4 regions of the Streptomyces sp. NPDC047002 genome follow, and region 2 is predicted to be linked to each of the others. Evidence: riboswitches for the same ligand, from Rfam matches in the RefSeq annotation. Region 2 holds a riboswitch; each other region holds the start of a gene.
What was found. Region 2 has a riboswitch for thiamine pyrophosphate ahead of AB0910_RS28660 (cytosine permease). Riboswitches for the same ligand answer to the same signal wherever they lie in the genome.

Region 1 (7,377 bases), on a different contig from region 2:
CGCGCTCGCCGAGCAGGGGCTCGTGGACGGCGAGGGCCACTGGTCGGCGGGCACCGCACGCCTGTGGTTCCTCGGCGACTTCACCGACCGGGGCCCCGACGGCGTCGGCGTGATCGACCTGGTGATGCGGCTGTCCGCCGAAGCCGCGGCCGCCGGCGGTTACTGCAAGGCGCTCATGGGCAACCACGAGCTGCTGCTGCTCGGCGCCAAGCGGTTCGGCCCCACGCCCATCAACTCCGGTGCGGGCACGGCGACGTTCCACGCCGCCTGGCTGCTCAACGGCGGGCAGCAGTCCGACATGGAGCGCCTCCAGGACGTCCACCTCCAGTGGATGTCCCGCCTCGACGCGGTGGCCGAGGAGGACGGGCACCTGCTCATGCACTCCGACACCACGGCGTACCTGGACTACGGGACGACGATCGACGACGTCAACGACACCGTCCACCAGATCCTCACCCGCAACGACGCCGACGAGTGCTGGGACCTCTTCCGCAAGCTGACCAGGCGGTTCGCCTTCCGCGACGACGGCCCCGACGCCGTGCGCGAACTGCTCTCCTCGTACGGCGGCAGCCGCATCGTGCACGGCCACAGCCCCATCCCCTACCTGCTCGGCGAGGTCGGGACCGAGGACCCCGACGACGAGGGCGGGCGCTCGGGACCCGTAGTGGAGGGCCCGCACGTCTACGCGGACGGGCTGGCCGTCGCGATGGACGGCGGCGTCACGATGGCCGGAAAGCTGCTGGTCGTCCAGCTCCCGCTGCACGACTGAACGGAGAGGAGCGCCCGGCGCGCCGCGGTGCCGGGCGGCCCGCGGCCGGGCGCAGGAGCGACATCCGTCCTGCGTCGGTGGTGCCGCCGAATCGGCCGACGGGCGGGCGATTTCGCGAAAGTCCCTGTCACAGGGGGCCTGAACCGCTCTACCATCGGCGTATCCGTAGCAGACTCTCCTCCGTTTCTGCCCACCGCCCGCTCTCAGCCGGGTGGACCGGCCCTACGGAGCATCGGGGGATGCACCATGAACAGCGCTCCGCATCTGTTGGGCGAGGACCGCGCGGACTTCGAGCGGACCCTTGACGAGGCGCTGCGCGCCGCGCGGGACCGGCCCGATCTCGCCGCTGTGGGACGGCACCTGACGGCGCGCCAGCTGCGCGGGATGGCGCTGGATGCCCAGTCGCTGATCGCGCAGGCCGCCGCGCCCGAGTACGAGCGCTACCGGGAGCTGCGCGCCGAGCGGCGCGCCCCGCGTGCGGCCTCCCCCGTCCCCGCGCCGCCGTCCTCCGCGCCGGTGCCGCGCCTGCCCGGCACGTCCGTGCTCGGCGATCCGGCGGCGACGGGCGCGGGCGTCGCCGCGATCGCCGCCGTGCTCGTCCCGGTGCTCGCCGCGATCGCCGCGGTCATCTTCCTGCTCGCCGGCTACCTGCTCAGGGCGGTCGGCGCCACCAGGCCCCTGGCCGACGCGCTGATCGCCTTCGGCTGGTTCTTCGCCTCCGTCATGGCGCTCGGCATGCTGGCGGCGGGCGTCGGCCTGCTGGTGACGGCGCTGCGCAACGGCTCGACGCAGATCCGCTCCACCGGCGCGGGCGCGCTCGACGAGGTGGCGCAGGCGCGGGAGGAGTGGCGCGAGGCCCTGCTGGAGCGCGGGATCGTGCCGTACCTCCGGCGGACGCTGCGGCAGGCCGAGGAGGCCGAGACCCGCGACGGCGGGCCGCAGTACGGCTCAGCGCAGGACCGCGCGGCCCGGGAGCGGCCGTCAGCGCCGACGCGGGACCACCAACTGCCGAAGATCGGCTACAGCAGGCCGGACTTCTCCAGCCCCGGCGACGGCACGGCCGGCGGCAGCCGCCCCCGGTACGCCAGCCCCGACTTCAGCAGCCCGGACTACGGAGGCCCCGAGCACCAGCCGGAGTAAGGGCCGAGGCGCGTGCCCCACGCGGACGCGCAGGGGTGCCCGCGGCTCAGCCCGGGCGAGCTGCGCCAGGAGGGTCAGCGCGTCGGCCGAGGGGCTTCCCGGCTCCGCGTGGAAGACCACGAGCAGCTGCCCTTCGGCCCCGGTCACGGCGAGCTTCTCGTAGCGCAGGTGCAGGTCGCCGACCTGCGGATGGTGCAGCAGGGCCGTGCCGCTGGTGCGCGGGCGCACGTCGTGCCGCGCCCACAGGGAGCGGACTTCCTCGCTGCGCATGACCACCCCCTTCACCCGCGAGGCGACCGCCGCGGACGTCCTCGCCGGGGTGGACCTGTCCGGCCGCCGTGCCGTCGTCACGGGCGGTGCCTCCGCCATGGGCGTGGAGACGGCCCGCGCCCTGGCGGCGGCCGGCGCCGAGGTGCCCCTCGCCGTCCGGGATCCAAAGGCGGGCCGGCGCACCGCCGCGGACATCGCGAGGACCACTGGCAGGGAAACCGCCCGGGTCGAGCCGCTTTCGCCACCAGCCACCTGGGGCACTTCCGCCTGGCCACCTGCACGGTGCGCTCGCCGCCGCGGGGGGGGGCGACGGCGGCGCCCGGATCGTCTCCGTCAGCTCGAGCGGGCACCTGCGCTCGCCCGTCGTCGACGACCTGCACTTCCGGCGCCGCCCTTACGACGCATGGGTGGCGTACGGGCAGTCGAAGACGGCGAACGTGCTGTTCGCGGTCGAGGCGTCCCGCCGCTGGGCGGCCGACGGCATCACGGCCAACTCTGCTGGCAGGATCCCCGCTCGTCGAGGGCGTCGGCGGCCGCTCCTTCGAGAACTGCCAGGAGGCCGCGGTGCACGACCCCGAGGCCGCACCCGCGTGGATGGACGCGCCCGGTGTCGCGGCGTACGCCGTCGACCCGACGGCGGCCGGGGAGCTGTGGGAGGAGTCGGAGAAGCTCATGGCGCAGTGAGCGGGGACATCCCCGCGCGGGAGCGGCGCGCTCCCCGGCCCGCGCGGGGCCGGGGAGCGCGCCGGGACAGGGCAGGTCAGTCGGCCAGCGGCAGGTAGACCCGGTTGCCGGCGGCCGCGAACTCGCGGGACTTCTCCGCCATGCCCTCCTCGATCTCCGACGCCCCCAGCTCGCCGCCGTGTTGGCGCCTGATGTCCTGGGAGATCTTCATCGAGCAGAACTTCGGCCCGCACATCGAGCAGAAGTGGGCCGTCTTCGCCGGTTCGGCGGGCAGCGTCTCGTCATGGAACGCGCGTGCCGTGTCCGGGTCCATCGCCAGGTTGAACTGGTCCTCCCAGCGGAACTCGAACCGCGCGTCCGACAGTGCGTCGTCCCACTCCTGCGCCCCCGGATGGCCCTTGGCCAGGTCGGCCGCGTGGGCCGCGATCTTGTACGTGATGACGCCGGTCTTCACGTCGTCGCGGTCCGGCAGGCCCAGGTGCTCCTTCGGCGTGACGTAGCAGAGCATCGCCGTGCCCCACCACGCGATCATCGCGGCGCCGATGCCCGAGGTGATGTGGTCGTACGCGGGGGCGACGTCCGTGGTCAGCGGGCCGAGCGTGTAGAACGGCGCCTCCTCGCAGACCTCCTGCTGGAGGTCGATGTTCTCCTTGATCTTGTGCATGGGCACATGGCCCGGGCCCTCGATCATCGTCTGCACGCCGTGCCGCTTGGCGATGGTGTTGAGCTCGCCGAGGGTGCGCAACTCGGCGAACTGCGCCTCGTCGTTGGCGTCCGCGATGGAGCCGGGCCGCAGCCCGTCGCCCAGCGAGTACGTCACGTCGTACGCGGCGAGGATCTCGCACAGCTCCTCGAAGTGCTCGTACAGGAACGACTCCCGGTGGTGCGCCAGGCACCAGGCCGCCATGATCGAGCCGCCGCGCGAGACGATGCCCGTCTTGCGGCGGGCGGTCAGCGGCACGTACCGCAGCAGCACACCGGCGTGGACGGTCATGTAGTCGACGCCCTGCTCGGCCTGTTCGACGACGGTGTCCCGGTAGATCTCCCAGCTCAGCTCCTCCGCCCTGCCGTCGACCTTCTCCAGCGCCTGGTAGAGCGGCACGGTGCCGATCGGTACGGGGGAGTTGCGCAGCACCCACTCGCGGGTGGTGTGAATGTTGCGGCCGGTCGAGAGGTCCATGACCGTGTCGGCGCCCCACCGGGTCGCCCAGGTCATCTTGTCCACCTCCTCCTCGATGGAGGAGGTGACGGCCGAGTTGCCGATGTTCGCGTTGACCTTCACCAGGAACTTCTTACCGATGATCATCGGCTCGGTCTCCGGGTGGTTGACGTTGGCCGGCAGCACCGCCCGGCCCGCCGCGATCTCCTCGCGGACCGTCTCGGGTGAGACGTTCTCCCGGAGGGCCACGTACTCCATCTCCGGGGTGATGTCGCCGCGCCGCGCGTACGCGAGCTGCGTGATCGCGTGTCCCGGCCTGCCGCGCCGCGGCTGCCGCGGGCGGCCGGGGAAGACCGCGTCGAGGTTGCGCAGCCCGCCGCGCGGCGCGGTGTGCTTGAGGCCGTCGTCCTCGGGGCGCACGGGCCGCCCCGCGTACTCCTCGGTGTCGCCGCGCGCGATGATCCAGTTCTCCCTGAGCGGCGCGAGACCGCGCCGCACGTCCGTCTCGATCCCGGAATCGGTGTACGGACCCGACGTGTCGTACAGCGTCACGTCCTGCCCGTTGGTGAGGTGCACCCGCCGCACCGGCACCCGGAGGTCGGGGCGCGAGCCCTGGAGGTACCCCTTGTGCCAGCCGATGGCAGACGTGTCTGTTTCCTGAACGGTCATGAGACCAAACTCCCTACGCCGGCATTACCCGGTAACAGGTTCAGCGGTCGGCGCAGCGCAGGGGTGCGGGGGTTCTCCCCACGTCACCGCACGTCAGCGCCCTCTCAGCCCGGTGCTCCGAGCTCCCGCGTGTGCAAATGCGCGACCACGCTAACGCCTCGTCCCGCGCGAAGACCAGAGGGCCTCGGCCCGCTGTTGGCATGATCTGCCCTGTGACCCGACCTCAGCAGCCGCCCGAGCACCCGTCCGCGCGGCCCGGCGGCGAAGGCCCCGGGCCCGGCGGCGGACACACCCACCACCACGGCCCGGCCGCGCCGGTCTCCCGGCATCTGCGCACGGTGATCGCCGCGGTGCTGATCCCGTTCGCCGCGGCGGTCGTGGTGGGGCTCGCCGTCCTGTGGCCGGGCGGCGCGCCCGCCCACCACAGGTCAGGGGTGGGCTTCGACCAGCAGACCCAGCAGGGCCTGGTGACCCGGATCGCGGCGATGGACTGCGCGGACGTGCACGCCGCGCAGCTCCCCTCGTCGGGCGACCGCTCGTCCGCCGGTGCGGGAGCGGGGAGTTCGGCGCCGTCGGCGCCCTCCGGGCAGTCGGCCGGCGGCGGCTGCAAGAAGGCGACCGTGGTGGTGGAGACCGGCAAGGACAAGGGCCGGCAGTTCGACGAGGTGGTCCAGCCGGACGCGCCCCGGCAGTTTCACGTGAAACAACGGGTGGTGCTGGCGTACGCGCCCAAGGCCCCGCACGACCTCCAGTACTCCGTCACGGACGTGGACCGCACGTTCCCGCTCTACCTGCTCGCCGGGATCTTCGCGCTGGCGGTGGTCGTCGTGGGCCGGATGCGGGGCGTCACGGCGCTGGTGGCGCTCGCGGTGTCCTTCGGCGTGTTGACGCTGTTCGTCCTGCCTGCCGTACTCCAGGGGGCGAACCCGCTGCTGGTGGCGGTGATCGGGGCCGGAGCGATCATGCTGATCGCGCTCTACCTGTGCCACGGGCTGACCGCAAGGACCTCCGTCGCGGTGCTGGGCACGCTGGTCTCGCTCCTGGTCACGGGCGCGCTGGGGCTGGTGTTCATCCGCTGGACGAGCCTGACGGGGAACACCGACGAGAGCACCGGGCTGATCCACGGCCTGTATCCGGGGATCGACATGAGCGGCCTGCTGCTGGCGGGCGTGATCATCGGATCGCTCGGGGTTCTGGACGATGTGACGGTCACCCAGACGTCCGCCGTGTGGGAACTCCACCAGGCCGACCCGTCGATGGGGGCGCGCGCCCTGTACCGGGCGGGCATCCGGATCGGCCGGGACCATATCGCGTCCGTGGTGAACACCCTGGTCCTGGCGTACGCGGGCGCCGCGCTGCCGCTCCTGCTGCTGTTCTCGATCGCGGACTCGGGGATGGGAACGGTGGCCAACAGCGAGTTGGTCGCGGAGGAGATCGTCAGGACGCTGGTGGGCTCCATCGGCCTGGTGGCGTCCGTGCCGGTGACCACGGTGCTGGCCGCGCTGGTGGTCGCCGCCGACCGCTCGGACCCTTCCCTGCCCGCGGCAGGTCCGGGCGGCGTGCCCCGGCAGAGCGGCGCCCTCCCGGCGCCCCAGCGTCCCGCGGGCCACCGCCGCAAGCACTGACCGGCGCACCACCGGCCGGCACGGAGGGGTGCGCAGGCCGGGCGCCCGGGCGTGTGGTCCGGCGCCGACCGCGTCCCGGACGGCGCCTCAGCCCGCGTTCTCCTCGGCCAGGATCCGCCCGAGCTCCTTCTCCAGCGCCCCCTCGGCTGCCTGCTCCTGACCGAGCGGTACGAGTCTGTCCGTGCGGTCCAGGAAGGCGACGAGGGGCGCGGCGCTCACTCGGAACAGCGCGTGGTCCTCGCCGACCTGGAGCCGGATGTGAACGTCGGAGAGATCCTCGGGCGAGATCGGGGCGATGTGCACGTCCCCGTCCCCGCTCGGGACGTTGATTCCGTCGAGCAGCAGCTCACGGCCGAAGGTCCAGGTGACGGGCGCGTCCCCGGGCAGGTGGAACGTCATGCGCACCGCGTAGGGATCCTCGGTTTCGTAATGGAGCTCCACCGGAATCCGGAAGGCAAGCTCCTCGGAGACGAGGAAGCTCATCTGGACCTCGGCCTGTACCGATTCGCGCATCATGCACCACTCCGGAGTAGATACGGCTAGGAATGATCCCCTTGCCCCCCTTGACGCAATCGTCCTCGAAGCGCTAACAGATTACAAGGAGTAATTTTTCAAATACTGATAGAGAAGGTTCCCGAGGTCAGCAGCGTGCTGATCTCTCTGCGTAACCGCTCGACGGTCGGCAGCAGCCGTTCTTCCTTGTCGTGAGGCACAGAAATGGCCATGGCGGCGGGGGTGGCGCCGACCGTTATCGGCAGCGCGGCGCAGACCGTGCCGAGGACGTACTCCTGACGCTCGATCACCGGCCGCAGCGGATCGCGGGCGGTGCGGTCGAGCGCCGCGAGGCGGGTGAGCAGGGCCCCCTCGCTGCGCACGGAGTGCGCGGTGAGTGCGAAGACGGGGTGGCGGTCCAGGTGGTCGCGGCGCGCGGCGGCGTCGAGCTGGCTCAGCAGGCACTGCCCGATCGCGTGCGCGTGGCCGGTGGTCCGGAAGTCGACCCATTCCTCGACGGCCGGCGTCTGCGGGCTGTCGGCGACCGAGACGAGTTCGATCTCGCCGTC
Region 2 (7,377 bases):
CCCTGCTCGCCGGCCCACCGGGCGGAGCGCAGGCTCGCACCGCCGTACCACATGCGCCGCCCGAGCCCGGGGGAGTGCGGCTCCACGCGGTCCGAGTACGACTCGAACCCCTCCGTGCCGCGGAAGTCGGTCACCCGCTCGCCGCGCACCAGGCCGAGCAAGCGCCGCACCCGGCCGTAGCCGAAGTCCTCGGCCTCTGCCGTGTCCGGGTACAGCGCGTGCCGCACGCGGTCGAAGTGCATGGGCGGGCCGACGCTCACCCCCGGGTTGAGCCGGCCGCCCGACAGGATGTCCACGGTCGCCAGGTCCTCCGCGAGCCGCAGTGGGTTCTCCCAGCCCAACGGGATGACGGCGGTGCCCAGTTCGATTCTCGACGTGCGCTGCGTGGCCGCGGCGAGCACGGCCACGGGCGACGAGATGCCGTACTGGAGGTGCCGGTGGCGCACCCACGCGCTGTCGAAGCCGAGACGCTCGCCCAGCTCGATCACACCGAGCGTCGACTCGTGCCCGGCGCGGGGCTCGGCCCCGTCGAACAGGCCGATGGTCAGGAACCCAAGCTTCCGCAGCGGACGCGAGGTCTGTGGCACGGGGGCCTCCACATGTCAGCGGCGTGTTCGCCGTACACCTGTGCTGGCCGTGATTCTGCCAGGTGCCGTACGCCGCCCCGCGGCCGCCCTCCACCCCGTGACCTGGGAAGGGGCCGGGCTCACTGCCCGCGGTGCCGGACCGCGGCGGGCGCGCACGCCCGGTCCCCGGCGTCCGCGCAGGGCAGCGACGACGCACCGTGCACAGCGGCCCCCGGCTCGATCGGCACGCCGTTCGCGCGCAGCACCCCGCGCACGTCCTTGATCAGCGGGAAGACCTCCTGGTTCCAGTCCCCGCCCTGCTCGTCCCACGCCCTCTGCTCGGCCTCGACCGCCATCCGGTCCTGCGCGAACACCCGCTCGGTGAACCGGCGGATCAGCGGCCAGGCGGCGTGCAGCGCCCCCGGCACCCGCGGCTTCTCGATCATCAGCAGGCCGTACGCGTGGTTGGTGCGCTGCTCCGCGTCCTCGGGCACGTACGCCACCCAGAGCGAGAACGCGGGCAGGTCGGCCTTCTCCGGCACCGCCTGGAGCGTCTGGTAGGGGTACTGCGTACGGATCGTGATCACGTCGGGCGACGAGGATCCGCCGATGCCCTCGGCCGACAGCAGCCCGGCGCCGCGGTCCTTGCGGCCCCCGGCCGGGGTGAACAGGTACCGGGCCTCGACGAAGTCGGCCCCGCTCTCGTGGCCGAGCAGCGTCGGCTGGATGCGTCCCAGCACGCTGCGGTGCAGGAACTGGTGGTTCATGTCGAGCAGGTTCTCGTGCATGAACGAGTAGTGGCAGCGCACCGTGCGCGAGAAGGTCATCGTGCGGTGCCGCGGCGAGGCGAACTGCGGCAGGTCGGGCAGCGGGGCCCTCGCCGCCTTCTCCGGGTCGCCCGGGAAGACCCACACCAGCCCGTAGCGCTCCTTCGCGGGGTACGCCCGCACACCGCGCGGCACGTCCTTGACGCCCTTCGGCAGGTAGGGGATCTGCGAGATGCGGCCGTTTCCCCTGTACGCCCAGGCGTGGTAGCAGCAACGCAGCACCTCGCCCTCCACCACGCCCATGCTCAGCGGGACTTGGCGGTGCGCGCACCGGTCCTCCAGCGCGTACACACTGCCGCTGCCGCCCCGGTACAGCGCGATCCGCTCGCCCGCGAAGGACGCGGCGTGCGCCCGGCCGCGCCGCACGCTGCGTGAGGTCGCCACCGGGTACCAGAAGTCGGGCGCGATGCCGATCCGCCGCAGGTCCCCGCCGGTCCGCGCGGCCCGCGTCCGCCGTCCGCCGCGGGCTGCGGACGGCTGGGCCGCGGCCCGGCCCGCCTGCTGTGTCCCGGTCATGCGCTTCTCCCTTGCGGTTCGTCGGTGGGGGAGCGGCCGGCTCCAAACGGAGCGGCGCACCGGCCGTGGCGGCCCCGGGCGCCCGCGCGCACCGGCCTGCTTCTCCCCGCCCGACCCTCCCACCGGGCCGGGCCCGGCACGATCCGGGAGCGTCCTCGCGGGTGACGCCGCCGTGCGGGTGGTTCCTTTACCCACCCGTGGGACGGGAGTCTTGACATGAGCGCGTCCCTCAGCGGAGCATCCTGGGCCAAGCGGTTAGGAAACCTTCCTAACATCCCCCCCACGCTGCGAAAGGCCGTCATGCCCGCACCCCACCGCCGCCCCCTCCTCGCGCTCGGCGCCGCCCTCTGCCCCGCCGCCCTCCTCGTGGCCGCCCCCACCGCCCACGCCGCAGCGGCCTCCTTCCCCGCCCAGTACGCCGCCCCCTACCTCCAGGTCGACGACAACACCGTCAAGGACATGGCGGCCGACCACCAGGCGTCAGGCGTCGACCACTACACGCTCGCCTTCCTCACCTCCCAGTCCGGCTGCACCCTCAACTGGGAGGACGGCGGCGACCCGGTCGGCGCCCACACCGCCGAGATCAACGCGCTGCGCTCCTCCGGCGGCGACGTCGCCCTCTCCTTCGGTGGCGCGGGCAGCAAGGAGCTCGCCCAGACCTGCACCTCGGTCTCCGACCTCACCGCCGCCTACCAGAACGTCGTCGACACCTACGGCGCCACTCGCCTCGACTTCGACATCGAGGGCGGCGCACTCGGCGACAGCGCCGCCAACCAGCGCCGCGACCAGGCGCTCGCCGCCCTCCAGCAGCAGAACCCCGGCGTACAGATCTCCTGGACCGTCGCGGTCGACCCCGACGGCCTCCCGTCCGACGTCACCGGCATGCTCTCCGGAGCCCAGTCGGCGGGCGTCAAGACCACCCTGGTCAACATCATGACCATGGACTTCGGCGACGGTGAGAACGCCCTCCAGGACGCCGAGTCCGGCGCCAACGCCACCGTCGGACAGCTCGGCTCCCTCTACGGCGGCTCGGCCGCCGACAACTGGGCCCGCATGGGCCTGACGCCCATCGCGGGCCAGAACGACGACGACGAGAACTTCAGCCAGTCCGACGCCGCCACCCTCGAAGCCTTCGCAGCCGACAAGGGCGTCCAGGAACTGTCGTTCTGGGAGGTCGACCAGTACGACAAGCCCACGGGCTACGCCTACTCGAAGATCTTCAACAAGATCTGACGGGACACCCGCCCGGGGCGGACACCCGCCCGGGGCGCTGCGGCGCGTCAGCCACGGGCGGCGCGCCGCAGCCGCAGCGGTGCGTACACCGCGAGCGCCGCCGCGAACGCCGCGTAGTACGCCAGGTCCGCTCCGTGCAGGGCCCGCGCCACAGGGCCCTCGTACACCGACGTGTTCATGAACGGCACCGCGGCGCAGAACCCCGCGGCGAACGCCACCGCCGCGGGCCACCACGGCACCCGCACCGTCTCCTCCGTCCCCAGGTCGAGCGGCGCACCCCCGCGGGCCCGCGCCCGCGCCCACCAGTCCACCGACACCACCGCGACGAACCCCGGGATCCAGTACCCCACGAACAGCAGCACGTTCTGGAACCGGGCCGCCGTGTCCGCCGCGTGCATCCACAGCACCAGCGGGAACCCGAGAGCCGCCGCGAGCAGCGCCGCCACCGGTCGCGCGAGGCGCACCCCCGCCGTCTGGAGGGCCAGCGAACCGCTGTAGTCGTTCATCGCGTTGCTGCACAGCGCCGCACACGCCACCGCAAGCAGCCCGAACGCCCCCAGCGCTCCGCCCCCCAGCAGCCGGTCCACCCCGCCCGCCGTCTGGTCCGTGAACACCGAAGCGCCCCACAGCCCCAGCGCCTGCACCGCGGTGAACGACACGCTCACCCCGAGCAGCGTGTACCAGAACATCCGCACGCGGGACGTCTCCCGCGGCAGATAGCGGCTGAAGTCGCTCGCGTACGGCGCCCACGACAGCGAAAGGCTCAGCGCGACCGTGCTCGTCAGCACGAACGCGCCGAACCTGTCGGCGCCGTGCACGTGCGAGACCGCCGCCGGGTGCACCCCGCCGAGCAGTTCCACGGCCAGCAGCGCGAACGCCGCGGCGAGCGCCAGCGTCATCACCTTCTGGAGCCGGTGGATCGCCTCGTACCCCAGCGCCCCGACGAGGCCCTGCCCCGCCATCATCACCAGCACCCCCAGCCAGAACGGCCAGCCGCACAACCGCGCCAGCGCGTCCCCGCCGAACAGGCCGACCAGCGCGTCCCACGCCACCGACGACAGCCACTGCAACACCCCCGGCACCACTACCGCCCTGCCGAAGGCCAGCCGCGCGAGCGGCAGTTGGCCCGCCCCCGTCCTGCTGCCCCAGATGCCGAGCGCCGCGACGGGCACCGCCCCGAGCACCGTCCCGACGACCACCGCCACCAGAGCGGAGGCGAAGTCGAGCCCCAGCACCGCACCGAGGGTCCCGGTGAACACGCCCGTCATCGTCAGGTTCGGCGCGAACCACACACTGAAAAGCCGGGAAGCGCTGCCGTACCTGTTCTCCTCGGGCACCGGCGCGATGCCCCGCGTCTCGATCCGCAGATCGCCCGCCGCCGACGGCATACGCCCGCCGAAGGACCCGGGGCCCCCGGCCGCCCGCTCGGACAGGAACACACGTGAACGCGCCATGGGAGACATCCCTCCGCCAGTACGAGCTGGGTCAGGTTCGACGGGTGTGATCTCAGCCCCGCTGCAGGGCACCCCGTGTCCGGTGGAGTGCCACCCTAACGCCCCGCACGCCGCACCAGACAACCGGCCCTTCCCCACGGCTCACCGCCCGCGCACAGCGCCTCCCCGAGCAGGACGAGGCGCGCCGCCTTGCGCGACACCTCGTGCCCCCTCACGGCACCCGCACCCCACAGTTCGGCGAACCACAAGGGCCTCGGCCACGAGACCGCCCGCAGCCCCGTCGCCGAAGGCCACCGTCCACCTCGGCAGCCGCGACCCGGAGCCCGGCCGCGCCACTCCGAGCGGCCCGCCGCACGGCCGGTCGTCATCGACGTCACGCTTCACCGCGACCGACCTCAACAAATTCCGCGGCACCCAGACCCTCGAAGAGGGCGCACCCCGCGTCGCCCACGGACCGGCCTAGGGTGGGCACATGGCCAGGTACTTCGACGTGCACCCGCAAAACCCCCAGCGGCGCATCATCGGCAGCGTCGCCGACAGCCTCCGCTCCGGCGCCCTCGTGGCGTACCCCACGGACTCCTGCTACGCGCTGGGCAGTCGCCCGGGCAGCCGCGAGGGCATCGACCGCATCCGCTCGATCAGGGCGCTCGACGACCGGCACCACTTCACTCTGGTGTGCCAGAACTTCGCCCAGCTCGGCCAGTTCGTACGGATCGACAACGACGTCTTCCGCGCGGTCAAGGCGGCGACCCCCGGCCGCTACACCTTCATCCTCCCCGCGACCAAGGAGGTCCCGCGCCGCCTCCTGCACCCCAAGAAGCGCACCGTCGGGGTCCGCATCCCCGACCACCCCGTCGCCCAGGCACTCCTCGCCGAGCTCGGCGAACCGCTGCTGTCCAGCACCCTGCTGCTGCCGGGCGAGGAGGAGCCGATGACCCAGGGCTGGGAGATCAAGGACCGCCTCGACCACGCCGTCGACATCGTCCTCGACGCGGGCGACTGCGGTACGGAACCCACCACGGTCGTCGACTTCTCCGAGGGCGCCCCGGCCGTCGTACGCCACGGAGCGGGCGACCCGGCCCCTTTCGAGTGACCCCGCGGCACCCGCAGTGCCCGCTACGCCTCGGCCTCCGCGATCGCCTCCCGCAGCCTGCGGGCGAGCTCCCTGGCGTGCGGCTCGATGAGGAGGGTGACGTGGTCGCCCGGGAGCTCAAGGGCCCGCGGGGGAAGCGTCGCGACGTCCCCCCAACCGCCCGTTGCGGTCTCGCACAGCACGGAGTCCCTTGCGCGGAAGAACGCGACGGAACCGGTGTGCAGGCCCCGGGGCGTGTACCGGCTGCGGCAGATGCGGGCGGCGAGATCGGCGATGCGGCCGACCCGGTGGCCGGGTTCGTCCGGGGTGAACATGCCGCGCTCCCTGGCGAGTCGGGTGACGAACCCGGACCGCAGCCGCGGCGGCACCGCGAGGAGCGTCTCGCGCGCGAGCGGGATGCCCTGGCCGAACCAGGAAGCGAAGCCGCGGCCGAAGAAGACGAGCCCCTCGAACGGATCCTGGATGATGTCGGTGATCTCGTCCCGGAAGAAGGGGGCGGGCGCCAGCGCGTCGACGGCGGCGAGCAGCACCACGCGCTCCCCGCCGCGCTGCAGTTGGAGGGCCATCTCCAGGGCGACCATGGCGCCGACACAGTGGCCGCCCAGGAGATAGGGGCCGCGGGGCTGCACGGCGCGCAGCGACGCGAGGTGGTCGGCCGCCATGTCCTCCACCCGGTCGAAGGGCGGATGGGCACCGTGCAGCCCCCGGGTCTGCAGGGCGTGGAAGGGCCGCTCCCGTCCCAGGTGGCGGGCGAGCGCGTGGAAGTAGTACACATTGCCCTCGCCGTTGGGCAGGAAGAAGAACGGCCGCTTCGTCCCGTGCGGCTGCAGTGTCACCACCGGCTCCTCGCAGAGGCGGCGCGAAGGCGCGCGCAGGCGGCAGCCGAGCGCCTCGACGGTCGGCTCCGCGCGAAACACCTCGTACGCCGGGGCGGGCACCGCGAACCGCGCGGCCGCCGAAGCGAGAACGCGCCGGGCCGCCTCGCGGTCGCCGCCCAGGGCGAAGAAGTCGTCCCGCACCCCGAAGTCCTCCGTCCGCAGCAGATCCGACCAGATCTGCCACAGACCCAGCTCGAAGATGTCGCGGGGACCCACGGGACACCGGGGCGCGTCGTCGTCGCGTACGCGCACCGCGGAGGGCCGGCCCAGGCTCCCGGGTGGCGGACAGCCCCCGCCCGCCGGTGCCGGCATCATGACCGCACCTCCGACGGCGGTTGTACGGGCAGGAGTTCACGGTCCCGCACCCGGCGCTTCTCCAGCGCCGTCAGCGGGCCTGCCGCGGCCTCACGGGCGAGCGTGCCGGCGATGAGGTCCGCCACACGGGACCAGCGGCAGTATCCGTCGATCGCCGCCAGCCGGCGCAGCTGCACGTCCGGCTCCAATGCCCGCCGCAGTGCGGCGGCGGCACGCTCCGTATCGCCGCCGAGGGTGTCCACCAGGACCGGCAGCGGCGAATCCGTGTGCCGGGCACACCTGTCCGCGTACAGGCGCTCCAACTGGAAGGCGTAGAGGGCACGTTCCATGGCCACCTCGGCGGTCACCGGGTCCGTTCCGCCGTCCGGCCCGACCAGCGGGTCCGGCGGCATGAGCAGCGGCGGCACGCCGTTGGCCAGCGCAGCGCCGATGCTGCTGAGGCCGGGACGGCAGAGGAAGACCGTCCGCGGCTTCGCCCGCAGGGCCCGCAGCAGC
Region 3 (7,377 bases), on a different contig from region 2:
CGAGCGGTGGGAGTTCCGCGTCTTCGGCGCCACCGCGGACGGCGAGAAGCGCTGCTGGGACCACGAGCAGTTCACCGCGCTGCCGTTCTCCACGGTCGTGGCCGACCTGCACTGCGTGACGAAGTTCAGCATGCTCGGCGCCGAGTGGGGCGGTGTGCACGCCAAGACCGTCCTCGACCTCGCCCCGCCCGACCCCCATGTCACCCATGTGATGGTCTGGGCCGAGTACGGCTACAGCGCCAACCTCCGGCTCGCGGACTTCACCGCGGAGGGCACGATCTTCGCCACGCACCGCGAGGGCGAGCTGCTCACCGCGGAGCACGGCTTCCCGCTGCGCCTCGTCGTGCCGCACCTCTACGCCTGGAAGGGGCCCAAATGGGTCAGGGGCGTGGAGTACATGCGGGCCGACCGCAGGGGCTTCTGGGAGGAGCGCGGCTACCACAACGTGGGCGACCCGTGGGCCGAGCAGCGCTTCACCTACCAGGAGGAGCCGGGCGAGGGCCCGGAGCTGTAACGGTTCTTCCGCTGCGGCCGCCGCGCGGCCCTGGGCCTGCACTCCCGCGCCCGCCCGCGGCTCAGCCGTCGCGCAGCTTCTTCAGCCGCGCCACGTCGTCCGCGTGCCCGGACCTGCCGCCGGGCGTCTCGATCACCAGCGGCACACCGGCCGTCGCCGGGTGGCGGAACAGCTTCCCGAACGGCTCCTCGCCGATGTGGCCCGCGCCGATGTTCTCGTGGCGGTCCTTGTGCGCCCCGGACACGTCCTTCGAGTCGTTCGCGTGGATCAGGCCGAGCCTGCCGGGCCCCACGGTCTCCACCAGCGCGTCCAGCGTCCGCGCCATGCCCCCGGGGCCCGCCAGGTCGTGCCCGGCTGCGAAGACATGGCAGGTGTCGAGGCAGACGCCGAGCTTCGGGTGCGCGTCCAGCGCCTGCGTGTACGGGCCGAGGTCCGCGATCAGCGAGCAGAGGGAGGCCCCCTGGCCCGCGGTCGGTTCGAGCAGCACGGGCGGGTCGTCGTCGTGCGTCAGCTCGTCGAGCAGCGGCAGCAACAGCTCCCGCACCTGCGCGAGCGCCGTCGCCCGGTCCCGGCCCCCGGTCGCAGAGCCCGTGTGCACGACCACGCCGCGCGCGCCGATCGCCCGGCCCCGCCGCAGGCTGTGCCGCATCGACTGGACGGAGCGCGCGGCCGTCTCGGCCGAGTGCGAGCCGAAGTTGATCAGGTAGGGCGCGTGGACGTACGCGGGGATGCCGGCCGCCGCGCACCCGGCGCGGAACAGCTCGTCCTGGGCCCGGCTGCCCGGCGGCGTCGCCCAGCCGCGCGGGTTGGCGACGAACACCTGCACGGCCTCGGCGCCGAGGTCGCGCGCGTAGCCGAGGCCGGTGGCGGCGAGGCCGCCCGCGACCGGCACATGGGCGCCGACCGGCCGGCGCGCGGCGCCGTCCTGACGGCCCCCGCGGGGCCCGGGGGAGTGGGGAGCGGTCACAGCCCTTCCGTCCTGATGGTGATCGTGCTGCCTTCCGGCGCCTTGTCGCCGCCCGCCACCGACTGGTCGGTGATGGTGTCGTCGATGAACGGGAAGCTGCGGTCCACCGTCACCTCGAAGCCCTTGTCCTTGAGCGCCTTGCGCGCCGCGTCGGCCGACGTGCCGGTCACGTCGGGGACCGTGACCATCTTCGGGCCCTTCGACACGGTCAGCGTCACGGTGTCGCCCTCGGCCAGCCTCCCGCCCTCGCCGGGCGACTGCCGGGCCACGGTGCCCGCGTCCTCGTCGGACTGCACGCGCTGCGGCGCGACCTTCGCCTTCAGGCCCGCGTCCGCGAGGTCGGACGCCGCCTCGTCCACGTCCTCGCCCGTCACGTCCGGCACGTCGACCGCAGGGCCCCTGCTGACCTTCAGTGCCACGGCCTTGTCGGGGCGCACCCGCGCGCCCGCGCCCGGGTCCGACGAGATCACCGCACCCCGGTCCGCCGCGTCGTCGAAGGACTGGGTGACGAGCCCCGGCGCGAGGCCCGCCTTCGTCAGCGCGGCCCTCGCGTCGGCGAGCGGCAGCCCCGCGAGGTCGGGCACCCGCACGATCCGCGGGCCGCGCGAGATGGTCAGCGTCACCGGGCCGCCGCCCCTGACCCGGCTCTCCGGCGCAGGGTCGCTGCCCATCACCGTGCCCGCGGCGAAGGCGTCGCTGAAGCCCCGCGCGACGCGCACGTCGAGCCCCGCGTCCGACAGCCGCTTCTCGGCCGCCTGCTCGCTCTGCCCGAGCAGCGGCGGCACCCGGGTGAACTGGCCCGAGTCGATGTACCAGACGCCCACCCCGACCACCACGGCGAGCAGCGCGGCGAGCGCGGCGACTCTCCTGCGCCGCCGCCGCGGTGCCCGGCCGCCGGGGCGGCCCGCGCCGCCCCCGGGACCCGCGGGCGGCAGGTCGAGCCGGCTCGTCCTGCCGACACCCCCGGCGGGCCCGCCGGGCAGCGCGGCGCCCGGCAGGACACTCGTACGGTTCTCGGACCCGGCGGTCCCGCTCGCGGGGCGCGCCGCAGGCGGCTCCGCGTCCAGCTGCGCCTCCGTCAGCGCGGCGCGCGCCCCGCGGGCGAGGGCGAGCAGCGCCACGGCGTCGGCGGGCCGCCGCGCCGGGTCGCGCACAGCCGCCCGCGCCACCAGCGCGTCCAGCGCGGGGGCGAGGCCGGGCACGGCCGCGGACGGCGCCGGCACGTCCTCGTTGAGGTGCTGGTAGACGACCTGCGCCGGGGTCTCGCCGCCGTGCGGCTTGCGGCCCGTCAGCATCTCGTACAGCACCACGCCGCACGCGTACACGTCGACGCCCGGCCCCGCGCCGGCCGGCAGGCCCTCAAGCTGCTCGGGGGCGAGGTACGACACCGTGCCGAGCACGGACCCCGTGGTGCCGGTGGCGTCGCCCACGGACCGTACGAGCCCGAAGTCGGCGACCTTGACCCGGCCGTCGTCCCCTATCAGGACGTTCTCCGGCTTCATGTCGCGGTGCACGAAACCTGCGCGGTGCGCGGCGCCGAGCGCGGCGAGCACCGGCTCCAGGATGTCGAAAGCCGCGCGCGGCTTGAGCGCCCCGCGCTCGCGCAGCACGTCGCGCAGGGTGCAGCCCTCGACGTACTCCATGGCCAGGTACACGTACGCGCCCTGGGCGCCCTGGTCGAAGACGGCGACCACATTGGGGTGCGCGAGCCGCGCCACCGACCTGGCCTCCCGGATGAACCGCTCCACGAACGCGGCGTCGACGGCGAGCGAGGGATGCATCACCTTCAGCGCGACCACCCGGTCGAGCCGGGTGTCCACGGCGCGGTACACCGTGGCCATCCCGCCGACCGCGATGCGCGCGTCGACGCGGTACCTGCCGTCGACCACCTGCCCGACGATCGGGTCATTGAGGGTCGTGTCCACGCGCCGAGTCTACGGTCAGCCCGGGTAGGGGGCGCCCACGGTCCGCGGCCCTTGCAGCAGAGCTGTGACGCCCCGAGCAGCGGCGGAGCACGCGGCCGTGCGCCCGCCCGGCCCGTGGCGCGGGCCCCGGCAGGGCCCGCGCCACGGCTCAGAACGCCGGGCGCTCCGGGTCCAGGTCGGCACGCCCGTCCACGGGCGACGACGCCTCCGCGTGGTGGCGCGGCGGGATGCGTCCTGCGAGGCGCGCGAGGCGGCCGGCCTCGACGCCGTGGCGCATCGCCTCGGCCATCAGCACCGGGGCCTGTGCCCGCGTCACCGCCGACGCCAGCATCACCGCGTCGCACCCCAGCTCCATCGCGAGGACCGCGTCCGACGCGGTGCCCGCGCCCGCGTCCAGGATGACCGGCACGCCCGCCTGCTCCACGATCAGCCGGAAGTTGTGCGGATTGCGGATGCCGAGACCCGAACCGATGGGGGAGCCGAGCGGCATCACGGCCGCACAGCCGACCTCTTCGAGCCGCCGCGCGAGCACCGGGTCGTCATTGGTGAAAGGCAGCACCGTGAAGCCGTCGTCCACCAGCGTCTCCGCCGCGTCGAGCACCTCCACGGGATCGGGCAGCAGCGTCCGCTCGTCCGCCACCACCTCCAGCTTCACCCAGTCGGTGCCGAGCGCCTCGCGCGCGAGCCGGGCCGTCAGCACCGCCTCACCCGCCGTGAAGCAGCCCGCCGTGTTGGGCAGCGCCCTGATGCCGAGCCGGTCGAGCACCGACAGCACGGAGCCCTGCACCCCGGGGTCGAGCCGCCGCATGGCGACCGTCGTCAGCTCGGTGCCCGATGCGGCGAGCGAGCGTTCGAGCACGTCGAGGCTGGGCGCCCCGCCCGTGCCCATGATCAGCCGGGACGTGAAGGAGACCCCGGCGATGGTCAGCGCGTCGTCGGCCATGCCCGTCACCCGCCCTGCACCGCGGTGAGGACCTCGACCCGGTCGCCCTCGCCGAGCGGGGTGTCCCGCCAGCTGCCGCGCGGCACCACCGTCTCGTTGACCGCCGCTGCGACGCCCGACGCCGCCGCCGTGAACGACGCCACCAGCACGTCGAGCGTCGTCGCCACCGCGACCTCCCGCGGCGTGCCGTTCACCGACACGCGCACCACGCGCCCCGCCGTACCCTCGCTCATGCCGACCGCCCCTCTCGTACCACTCGTACCGTACGGCCCTCTGCGGGCCCGCCGACCGCCGTGCCGGCGAACCGCTCGGGCCCGAACGGCCTTGCCACCTCGGTCAGTTCACCTGTCGCCAGGGCCGAGGCCAGCGCCTCGCCCGTGACCGGCGTCAGCAGCACGCCGTTGCGGAAGTGCCCGGTCGCCAGGTGCAGTCCTGGCAGCGCGGTCGGGCCGAGCAGCGGCGCGTTGTCGGGCGAGCCGGGCCGCAGCCCCGCCCTCGTCTCCGTGAGCGGCAGCTCCGTGATCCCGGGGACCAGCTCGTGCGCGTCCCGCAGCAGCTCGTACACCCCGCCGGCGGTGACCGTGGTGTCCCACCCCAGCTCCTCGCTGGTCGCACCCACCACCAGCTCGCCGTTCTCCCGCGGGACCAGGTACACGTCGGCGCCGCGCACCACCGCGCGCACCGTACGCGAGAGGAACGGCGCGTACGCCCGCGGCACCGCAAGCCGCAGCACCTGGCCCTTCACCGGCCGCACCGGCGGCAGCACCTCGGGGGGCACGCCGTCGAGCCGGCCGCTCAGGCTGCCCCCGGCGAGCACCACCTGGCCCGCGGCGATCGCGGGCCCCTCCGCAGGCTCGACGCCCACGGCGCGCCCGCCGCGCACGGTCAGCCGCCGCGCCCAGCCCCTGTGCAGGACCACGCCCGCGCGCTCGCACGCGGCGAGCAGCGCGGCGGCCAGCCTGCGCGGGTCTATCTGGTGGTCGCCGTCGACCCGCAGCCCGCCCCTGACGCCGGGCGCGAGCATCGGTTCGAGCCGGCGGCACTCCCGTCCGCCGAGCCACTCGGAGGACAGGCCGCACTTCTGCTGGAAGGCGTGCAGCTCCCGCAGGTGCGCACGGTCGTCGCTGTCCAGCGCCACGGCGAGCGTCCCGCAGGCGCGGTAGCCGGTGTCCCGGCCGCTCGCCTCCTCCAGCTCGGCCACGAACTCGGGATAGGCGCGCGCCGACGCGATGTTGAGCCCGAGCAGGGACTCCTCGCCGTAGTGGAGCTCCGTGACGGCGGCCAGCATGCCCGCGGCGACCTGTGCGGCGCCGCCGCCGGGCTCCGGGTCGACCACGCAGGTGCGCAGACCGCGCTGCGCGGCCCGCCAGGCGGTGACGAGCCCGATGATCCCGCCGCCGACCACGAGCACGTCGTGGCCGCGGGCGCCGCCCCGGCCCGCGGGCGCCGCGGTGCGCCGGTGCGCTGTGTCGGGTGTGTCGGAAGGCTGCACGGTCGTCAGCCCCTCCCTTCGCCGGCATGACCCGGATCAGGTTCGTACGGTCGGAGGCCGCCCAGCCTCCCTCTCAGCCCGGTCCGCCCGGGCTCCCGCGAGGTCTTCCGGGCCAGGGTAGACCCTGCCACGCCGTCCCGTAAGACGGCCCGGGGCCCCGGGGATCTATGGTGAGCGCGTGAGCGAGGACCAGAGAGTCGTCATCGTCGGCGCGGGCATGGCCGGCGTGCAGACCGCGGTGGCGCTGCGCGAGTGCGGCCACGAAGGACCCGTCACCGTGCTCGGTGCCGAGACCCATCCGCCCTACGACAGGCCCCCGCTGTCCAAGGCCGTGCTCCTCGGCCAGGCCGAGGGCTCCGCCTTCGACATCGACTTCGACGCGCTCGGTGTGGAGCTGCGGCTCGGCGTGGAGGCGACCGGGCTGCGGCCGGGCGAGCGCGTGGTGGACACCGCCGCGGGTCCCGTCCCCTACGACGCGCTGGTCCTCGCCTGCGGCGCCAGGCCGCGCACCCTGCCCGGCGCGTCGGGCGTGCCGGGCGTGCACGTGCTGCGGACGCTGGACGACGTGGCGGTGCTGCGGCCCCTCCTCCAGGCGCAGCGCGACATCGCCATCGTCGGCGCCGGCTGGATCGGCGCCGAGTTCGCCACGGCTGCGCGCGCCGCAGGATGCGCCGTCACCGTCGTCGAGGCCGCGGAACGCCCCCTCGCGCACGCGCTGCCGGCCGAGGTCACCGTGCCGATGGCCGACTGGTACGCGGAGAGCGGCACCACCCTGCTGACCGGCGTCGGCGTGGACCGCGTCGAGGAGGGCGCGGTCCACCTCGCCGACGGGCGGGCCATCGCCGCGGACGCGGTCCTCGTCGGCATCGGCGCCCGCCCCGCGACCGAGTGGCTGGCCGGCTCCGGCGTGGAGCTCGGCCCCGAGGGCGCGGTGCGCGCCGACGCGTCGCTGCGCGCCTCCCTGCCCGGCGTGTACGCGGTCGGCGACTGCGCCTCCTTCCCCTCGGCCCGCTACGGCGAGCGGCTCCTCGTGCACCACTGGGACAACGCGCTCCAGGGCCCGCGCACCGTCGCGGCCCACCTCACCGGCGCGGCGGCCGAGCCGTACGACCCGGTGCCGTACTTCTGGTCCGAGCAGTTCGGCCGCTTCGTGCAGTACGCGGGCCACCACACGGGCGCCGACCTGCTCGTGCCCCGCGGCGACCCGCGGGGCAGCGCCTGGTCGGCGCTGTGGCTGCGCGAGGGCGCGCTCGTCGCGCTGCTCGCCGTGGGCAGGCCGCGCGACCTGGCGCAGGGGCGCAAGCTCGTCGACGCGGGCGCTCTGCTCGACCCGGAGCGCGCGGCCGACCCGTCCGTACCGCTGAAGCGCGCCCTGCGCTAGGGAGCGCCTGCGCACCAGCGGCTGCCCGGAACCGGTCCGCGTCCCCCGCCAGGAACCGGCCCTTCGCGCCCCGCCCGGAGCCGGCCCGCGTGCCCCGCTCGGACCGCCACCGCTACCGTCTGTCAGTCCGGGATGGCAGGCTTGTCCCCGTGACC
Region 4 (7,377 bases), on a different contig from region 2:
GCGCTGCGATAGGGGTGGGCGTCGGCCTCGGCGCCGTGGTCGTCGCCTCGCTCTTCGTCGTCAAGGCCGTCTTCGTCGGGGTGATCGCGGCCGCGGTCGTGGTCGGCCTGTGGGAGCTGACCAGCAGGCTCGACGAGAAGAAGGGCATCAGGGCGCCGATCGTCCCGCTCGCGGTGGGCGGCGCCACGATGGTCGTCGCCGGGTACGTGTGGGGCCCCCAGGGCGCCTGGCTCGCGATGGCGCTGACCGCGCTCGCGGTCCTGGTCTGGCGGATGGCGCAGCCGCCGGACGGCTATCTGCGGGACGTCACGGCGGGCGTCTTCGCGGTCTTCTACGTGCCGTTCCTCGCCACCTTCGTCGCGCTGCTGCTCACCGCGCACGACGGCCCCTGGCGCGTGCTCACCTTCATCATCCTCACCGTCATCAGCGACACGGGCGCGTACGCGGTCGGCTGGCGCTTCGGCAGCCACAAGCTGGCCCCGCGCATCAGCCCGGGCAAGACCCGGGAGGGCCTCGCAGGCGCGGTCGCGTTCGCCATGGCGGCGGGCGCGCTGTGCATGCACTTCCTCGTCGACGGCGGCGTCTGGTGGCAGGGGCTGCTGCTGGGGCTCGGCGCCGCGGTCAGCGCCACGCTCGGCGACCTCGGCGAGTCCATGATCAAGCGGGACCTCGGCATCAAGGACATGGGGACCCTGCTGCCGGGCCACGGCGGGATCATGGACCGGCTCGACTCGCTGCTGCCGACCGCGCCGGTGGTCTGGCTGCTGATGGTGGTGTTCGTGGGATCCCGCTAGCCGTGCGGGCCGCGCCGGCCGCCGTCGCCATCGGCCGGGCGGGTGTCCCGGTCCGAGCAGGTACGCTGAAGGGGTCCGCCGCGTGACGCGGTGGACCCCTTTGTGCTCCGTCCCGCCGGGCCCCGCGCCGCGGCGGCCGTCCCGTGAGACCGCCCGGGGCGGCCCGGGTCCCGCGCCTCCGTCGGCGCGCCGCGGCGGACGGGACCCGCCACACCACTGTCGTACCGAGGAGTTGTCGCCGATGGCCGCGCCCAAGCCGGGGGAACTGACGTTCGCGGCGCCCAAGGGCGCGAAGCGCCCGCCGCGGCACCTCGCGGACCTCACGCCCGCCGAGCGCCGGGAGGCGGTGGCCGCCGCAGGCGAGAAGCCGTTCCGCGCCAAGCAGCTGTCCCAGCACTACTTCGCGCGGTACGCGCACGACCCCGCCCAGTGGACGGACATCCCCGCGGCGTCCCGGCAGCGGCTCGCCGACGCGCTGCTGCCCGACCTGATGTCGGTGGTCAGGCACATCTCCTGCGACGACGACACCACCCGCAAGACGCTCTGGCGGCTGCACGACGGCACCCTCGTCGAGTCGGTGCTGATGCGCTACCCGGACCGGGTGACCATGTGCATCTCCTCGCAGGCGGGCTGCGGCATGAACTGCCCGTTCTGCGCCACCGGGCAGAACGGCCTCGACCGCAACCTCTCGACCGCCGAGATCGTGCACCAGATCGTGGACGGCATGCGGGCCCTGCGCGACGGCGAGGTGCCGGGCGGCCCCGCCAGGCTCTCCAACATCGTCTTCATGGGGATGGGCGAGCCGCTCGCCAACTACAACCGGGTGGTCGGCGCGATCCGCAGGCTCACCGACCCCGAGCCCGACGGCCTCGGCCTGTCCCAGCGCGGCATCACCGTCTCCACGGTCGGCCTCGTGCCCGCGATGCTGCGCCTCGCCGACGAGGGCCTCAAGTGCCGCCTCGCGGTGTCGCTGCACGCCCCCGACGACGAGCTGCGCGACACGCTCGTGCCCGTGAACACCCGCTGGAAGGTGCGGGAGGTACTCGACGCCGCCTGGGAGTACGCGGAGAAGTCGGGCCGCCGCGTCTCCGTCGAGTACGCGCTGATCCGCGACATCAACGACCAGGCCTGGCGCGGCGACCGGCTCGGCAGGCTGCTGAAAAATCGGCGCGTGCACGTCAATCTCATCCCGCTCAACCCGACGCCCGGCTCGAAGTGGACCGCCTCGCGCCCCGAGGACGAGAAGGCCTTCGTCGAGGCGATCGCGGCGCACGGCGTCCCGGTGACCGTGCGGGACACCCGCGGCCAGGAGATCGACGGCGCGTGCGGGCAGCTGGCGGCGGCGGAGCGCTGAGCCGGGGGCGTGGGGACCGTGGGAGGCCGGGGCACCACAGTTCCCGCACCCGCGCGCGGCGGGGCGCGGAGGCGCCCGGTGTGTACCCTGGGGGCGCACGGCACGCCATCCATACCGTTGACACCCGACAGGGGAGCGCCACAGCGCTGAGAGTGCGGCGAAGGCCCGGGACAGCCCGGCCGCGGCCGCAGACCCTCTGAACCTCGCCCAGGTCATTCTGGGTAGGAAGTTCGGTCGTTGCTCAAGCTGCTGCGCCCTGCCCGCACCCGCCCGGCGGGTCGGGGCAGGGCCGCGTCTCTTCCTGGACTGGACGTCCCAGGAGGAACCGAGAAGTGTCCACCACCCGCAAGCTCGCCGCGGCGGCGCTGGCCGCCGCGCTCGGCGCCGCCGCCCTCACCGCCTGCGGCGGCGACGGTACGTCCGGCGGCTCGGACGCCGCGAAGACGAAGACCGTCACCCTGGTCAGCCACGACTCCTTCGCCGCCTCGCCCGCCGTGCTCAAGGAGTTCACGAAGGAGACCGGCTACGCGGTCAAGGTCCTCAAGAGCGGCGACGCGGGCGAGGCCGTCAACAAGGCCGTCCTGACCAAGGGCGACCCGCAGGGCGACGTGTTCTTCGGCGTCGACAACACCCTGCTCAGCCGCGCCCTCGACAACGGCCTCTTCACCCCGTACACCGCGAAGGGCCTCGACCGGGTCGACCCGTCGACGCAGCTCGACCGGGCGAAGCACCGCGTCACACCGATCGACAGCGGACACCTCTGCGTCAACTACGACCGGGCCTACTTCGCCAAGCGCCACCTCGCGCCGCCCGAGACCTTCGCCGACCTGGTCAAGCCGGAGTACAGGAACCTGCTGGTGACCGAGAACGTCGCCACCTCCTCGCCCGGCCTCGGCTTCCTCCTCGGCACTGTCGCCGCGTACGGCGACTCCGGCTGGCAGAACTACTGGAAGAAGCTCAAGGCCAACGGCGTGCAGGTGGTCGACAGCTGGGAGCAGGCCTACGACCAGGACTTCTCCGGCTCGGCGGGCGGCAAGAAGGCCAAGGCGACCAGGCCCCTCGTCGTCTCGTACGCGTCGAGCCCGCCCTCCGAGGTGCTGTACGCCAAGCCGCGGCCGAAGACGCCCGCCGAGGCGCCGACCGGCGTGGCGACCGGGACCTGCTTCCGTCAGATCGAGTTCGCCGGCCTGCTCGACGGCGCGAAGAACACCGCGGGCGGCAAGGCGCTCATCGACTTCATGATCGGCAAGCGCTTCCAGGAGGACATGCCGCTCCAGATGTTCGTCGACCCGGTGGTCGAGGGCGCGAAGGAGCCCGCGGTGTTCACGACGTTCGGTGCGAAGGTCGCCCACGGTGAGAGCATGGCGCCCTCCCGGATCGCGGCGCACCGCGACCAGTGGGTCCAGACCTGGACCTCGCTCCTGGTGAAGTGACGTGTCCCTCGCTCCGCACGACGTGACGGGCGCCGGGCCCGCGGGAAGCGCCCCCGGGCCCAGCGAGCCGCGCCCCGCAGGGCCGCGGCGCCGTGCCGTGCGGCCCGCGGCGGTGCGGCTCGCGCTGGTGGCCGTGCCGCTCGCGTTCTTCGCCGTCTTCTTCGCCTACCCGGTCGCCGCGATCGTCGGGCGCGGCCTCAGGACGGCGGACGGCTGGCAGTTCGCCGTGCTCGGCCGGGTACTCGGGCGCCCCGACATCCTGCACGTCCTGTGGTTCACGCTCTGGCAGGCGCTCGCCTCGACGGGCCTCACGCTGCTGATCGCGCTGCCCGGCGCGTACGTCTTCGCGCGGTTCGCCTTCCCCGGCAAGCAGGTGCTGCGGGCCGCGGTGACCGTGCCGTTCGTGCTGCCGACGGTCGTCGCGGGCACCGCGTTCCTCGCGCTGCTCGGCCGGGGCGGCCTCCTCGACCAGCTGTGGGGCGTGCGGCTCGACACGACGGTCTGGGCGATCCTGCTCGCCCACGTCTTCTTCAACTACGCCGTCGTCGTACGGACCGTCGGCGGCCTGTGGGCGCAGCTCGACCCGCGGCAGGAGGAGGCGGCGCGGGTGCTCGGCGCGACCCGCTTCGCCGCCTGGCGCCGCGTCACGCTGCCCGCGCTCGGCCCCGCGGTCGCCGCCGCCGCGCTGATGGTCTTCCTGTTCACCTTCACCTCCTTCGGCGTGATCCAGATCCTCGGCGGGCCCGGCTTCGCCACGCTCGAAGTGGAGATCTACCGGCAGACCGCGCAGCTGCTCCAGCTGCCGACCGCCGCCGTCCTCACCCTCGTCCAGTTCGCCGCGGTCGGCGCGGTGCTCGCCGTGCACGCCTGGACCGTACGGCGCAGGGAGAGCGCCCTGCGCCTGGTCGATCCCGCGCGCACCGCGCGCAGGCCGCGCGGCGCCGGGCAGTGGGCGCTGCTCGCGGGGGTGCTCGCCGGCGTCGTGCTGCTGCTCCTGCTGCCGCTCGGGGTGCTGGTCGAGCGCTCCCTCGACACCCCGGGCGGGTACGGCCTCGCCTACTACCGCGCGCTCACCGCCGTCGACACCAGCGGCACGTTCCTGGTGCCGCCGCTGGATGCCGTGTGGAACTCCGTGCGGTACGCCGTCGTCGCCGCGGCGATCGCCCTCGTCGTCGGCGGCCTCGCCGCCGCCGCCCTGACCCGCAGGGCAGGGCGCCTGGTGCGCGCCTTCGACGCGCTGCTGATGCTGCCCCTCGGGGTGTCCGCGGTCACCGTCGGCTTCGGCTTCCTGATCAGCCTCGACACGCCGCCGCTCGACCTGCGCAGCTCGTGGATCCTGGTGCCGCTCGCCCAGGCGCTGGTCGGTGTGCCGTTCGTCGTCAGGACGATGCTGCCGGTCCTGCGGGCCGTCGACGGCAGGCTCAGGGAGGCGGCCGCGGTGCTCGGCGCCTCGCCGCTGCGGGTCCTGCGCGAGGTGGACCTGCCGCTGGTGCGGCGGGCGCTGCTGGTGGCCGCGGGATTCGCCTTCGCCGTCTCGCTGGGCGAGTTCGGCGCCACCGTGTTCATCGCGCGGCCGGACAACCCGACCCTGCCGGTCGCCGTCGCCCGCCTGCTCGCCAGGCCCGGCGACCTCACCTACGGCGAGGCGATGGCCCTGTCCACGGTCCTGATGGCCGTGTGCGCGCTCTCGCTGCTGCTGCTCGAACGCATCCGCACCGACCGCTCGGGAGAGTTCTGATGGCGCTGCTTGCCCTGGACGGGGTGACCGTGCGGTTCGGGTCGCACACCGCGCTCGACGCCGTACGGCTCGACGTCGCCGAGCACGAGATCGTCAGCGTCCTCGGGCCGAGCGGCAGCGGCAAGTCCACGCTGCTGCGGGTCGTGGCGGGCCTGCGGGCGCCCGACGCCGGGCGGGTGCTGCTCGGCGGCGCCGACCAGGCGGCCGTGCCGGTGCACCGCAGGGGCGTGGGCCTGATGTTCCAGGACCACCAGCTGTTCCCGCAGCGCGACGTCGCGGGCAATGTGGCCTTCGGGCTGCGGGTGCGCGGCGCCTCCCGCGCGGAACAGACCGACCGCGTCGCAGAGTTGCTCGACCTGGTGGGCCTGCCCGACGCGGGCGGCCGCGCCGTGGCCGCGCTTTCGGGCGGCGAGCAGCAGCGGGTCGCGCTCGCCCGGGCGCTGGCGCCGAGGCCCCGCCTGCTCATGCTGGACGAACCGCTCGGCCAGCTCGACCGCGGGCTGCGCGAGCGGCTCGTGGTCGAGCTGCGCGCCCTGTTCAACCGGCTCGGCACCACGGTGCTCGCCGTCACGCACGACCAGGGCGAGGCGTTCGCCCTCGCCGACCGGGTGGTGGTGATGGGCGGCGGCCGGATCGCGCAGACCGGCACGCCCGCCGAGGTCTGGCAGCGCCCGGCGTCCGCCTTTGTCGCCCGCTTCCTCGGCTTCGACAACCTGGTGCCCGCCACCGTGGTCGGCGGGGTCGCCGACACCCCGTGGGGCAAGCTGCCGGTGGCGCCCGGCTCCCCGCAGGGCGAGCGGACCGTGCTCGTGCGCCCGGCCGGGGTGCGGCTCGCCGATGCGGGGGAGGGCGCGGAGGGGCTGCGCTGCACCGCCGAGGCGAGGACGTTCCGCGGCAGCCGGGTCGCCGTGCGCCTGCGCCCCGAGGACGGCTCGCCGCCGCTGGACGCCGAGTGCGCGCTCACCGAGGCACCGGCAGAAGGCGCGGCGGTGACCGCGGCGTTCGGCCCCGCCGACGTGCTGGTCCTGCCCGAAGCGCGCTAGCCCGTCGGCCCCGTCGGCGCAGTCGCGGAGAGTCCCCGGCGCTCGCCGCGCCCGGCGTCAGAACAGCAGCGCGTAGTAGCGCAGCGTCGCGTCCTCGCCGATCGCGCGCAGCCCGGCGGCCTCCAGCACACGCTGGGACGCGGTGTTGTCCAGGTCGGTGTCGGCCCGTACGCCGGTCACGCCGAGCGTGCGCAGCCGCGCGACGAGGCCGCGCAGCGCCTCGGTGGCGTAGCCGTTGCCGCGCTGCGCTGCGATGACGCTGTAGCCGACCGTCACCGTCTCGTCGGCGGCCGGGGGCCCGTGCAGGCCGAGGCCGCCGATCGCGCACCCGTCGGACCTGCGGCGGATCTCGTACGTGCCGAACGGCGCGGGATCGCCGCTGATCGAGCAGGTGGCGAGGTACGAGCTGACGCCCTTCACGTCGAACGCGTCCGGATAGCCGGGCGCCCAGCGGTCCCCAGGCCCCGGCTCGCCCGCGACCACCCGCTCGGCCTCGTCCGGCGTCAGCGGGTGCAGCACGAGGCGCGCCGTCCCCACGTCCCCCGGCGCGTCCATCAGGCGCCGACCGGCAGCCGGGTGAGCCCGGCAAGGGCGGCGGGGGCCTCGTCCACGGTGCGGACCAGCGCGATGCGCCCGGCCATCGGGCGCCCCGCGGCGAGCGCCGTCAGCAGCGGCCAGACAGGCAGGGTGCGCGTCCAGTGCTCCTCGTCGACCAGCACCATCGGGGCCGGCTCGCCGCGCGAGCCGTAGTAGTTGGCCGTCGCGGCGTCGAAGACCTCCTGCACGGTGCCCGCCGCGCCCGGCAGGAAGACCACGCCCGCGGTGCAGCGGGCCAGCAGCCCGTCCTCGCGCAGCGCGTTGGCGAAGTACTTCGCGATGTGGCTCGCGAACGCGTTGGGCGGCTCGTGCCCGTAGAACCACGTGGGGATGCCCACCGACGGGCCGCCGTGCGGCCACCGCTGCCTGACCTCGAAGGCGGCGCGCGCCCAGTCGGTCACCGACGGGCGGAACGACG

Region 1: it holds a riboswitch for thiamine pyrophosphate, as region 2 does, so the genes downstream of both, thiC (phosphomethylpyrimidine synthase ThiC) here and AB0910_RS28660 (cytosine permease) in region 2, are expected to answer to the same signal.
Region 3: it holds a riboswitch for thiamine pyrophosphate, as region 2 does, so the genes downstream of both, thiO (glycine oxidase ThiO) here and AB0910_RS28660 (cytosine permease) in region 2, are expected to answer to the same signal.
Region 4: it holds a riboswitch for thiamine pyrophosphate, as region 2 does, so the genes downstream of both, AB0910_RS07815 (thiamine ABC transporter substrate-binding protein) here and AB0910_RS28660 (cytosine permease) in region 2, are expected to answer to the same signal.

What each region holds. Positions count from the first base shown of each region.
Region 1 is NZ_JBEYWC010000013.1:144,890-152,266, forward strand. It holds gene AB0910_RS15240 (metallophosphoesterase) at 1-769, shown strand, start outside; gene AB0910_RS15245 (hypothetical protein) at 1,016-1,909, shown strand; partial or broken gene AB0910_RS15250 (hypothetical protein) at 2,036-2,278, opposite strand; partial or broken gene AB0910_RS15255 (oxidoreductase) at 2,178-2,863, shown strand; gene thiC (phosphomethylpyrimidine synthase ThiC) at 2,940-4,691, opposite strand; TPP riboswitch at 4,685-4,830, opposite strand; gene AB0910_RS15265 (YibE/F family protein) at 4,904-6,316, shown strand; gene AB0910_RS15270 (SsgA family sporulation/cell division regulator) at 6,404-6,829, opposite strand; gene AB0910_RS15275 (helix-turn-helix domain-containing protein) at 6,928-7,377, opposite strand, start outside.
Region 2 is NZ_JBEYWC010000043.1:4,315-11,691, reverse strand. It holds gene AB0910_RS28675 (LLM class flavin-dependent oxidoreductase) at 1-587, opposite strand, end outside; gene AB0910_RS28670 (aromatic ring-hydroxylating dioxygenase subunit alpha) at 707-1,909, opposite strand; gene AB0910_RS28665 (chitinase) at 2,210-3,142, shown strand; gene AB0910_RS28660 (cytosine permease) at 3,190-4,596, opposite strand; TPP riboswitch at 4,588-4,682, opposite strand; gene AB0910_RS28655 (L-threonylcarbamoyladenylate synthase) at 5,069-5,689, shown strand; gene AB0910_RS28650 (alpha/beta fold hydrolase) at 5,713-6,783, opposite strand; gene AB0910_RS28645 (hypothetical protein) at 6,879-7,377, opposite strand, start outside.
Region 3 is NZ_JBEYWC010000038.1:62,284-69,660, reverse strand. It holds gene AB0910_RS27380 (sulfite oxidase-like oxidoreductase) at 1-514, shown strand, start outside; gene AB0910_RS27375 (deoxyribonuclease IV) at 576-1,481, opposite strand; gene pknB (Stk1 family PASTA domain-containing Ser/Thr kinase) at 1,478-3,406, opposite strand; gene AB0910_RS27365 (thiazole synthase) at 3,555-4,349, opposite strand; gene thiS (sulfur carrier protein ThiS) at 4,355-4,582, opposite strand; gene thiO (glycine oxidase ThiO) at 4,579-5,760, opposite strand; TPP riboswitch at 5,838-5,950, opposite strand; gene AB0910_RS27350 (FAD-dependent oxidoreductase) at 6,020-7,222, shown strand; gene AB0910_RS27345 (Rv2175c family DNA-binding protein) at 7,372-7,377, shown strand, end outside.
Region 4 is NZ_JBEYWC010000005.1:186,371-193,747, forward strand. It holds gene AB0910_RS07805 (phosphatidate cytidylyltransferase) at 1-794, shown strand, start outside; gene rlmN (23S rRNA (adenine(2503)-C(2))-methyltransferase RlmN) at 1,036-2,148, shown strand; TPP riboswitch at 2,268-2,394, shown strand; gene AB0910_RS07815 (thiamine ABC transporter substrate-binding protein) at 2,481-3,581, shown strand; gene AB0910_RS07820 (iron ABC transporter permease) at 3,694-5,319, shown strand; gene AB0910_RS07825 (ABC transporter ATP-binding protein) at 5,319-6,362, shown strand; gene AB0910_RS07830 (GNAT family N-acetyltransferase) at 6,420-6,917, opposite strand; gene AB0910_RS07835 (LOG family protein) at 6,917-7,377, opposite strand, start outside.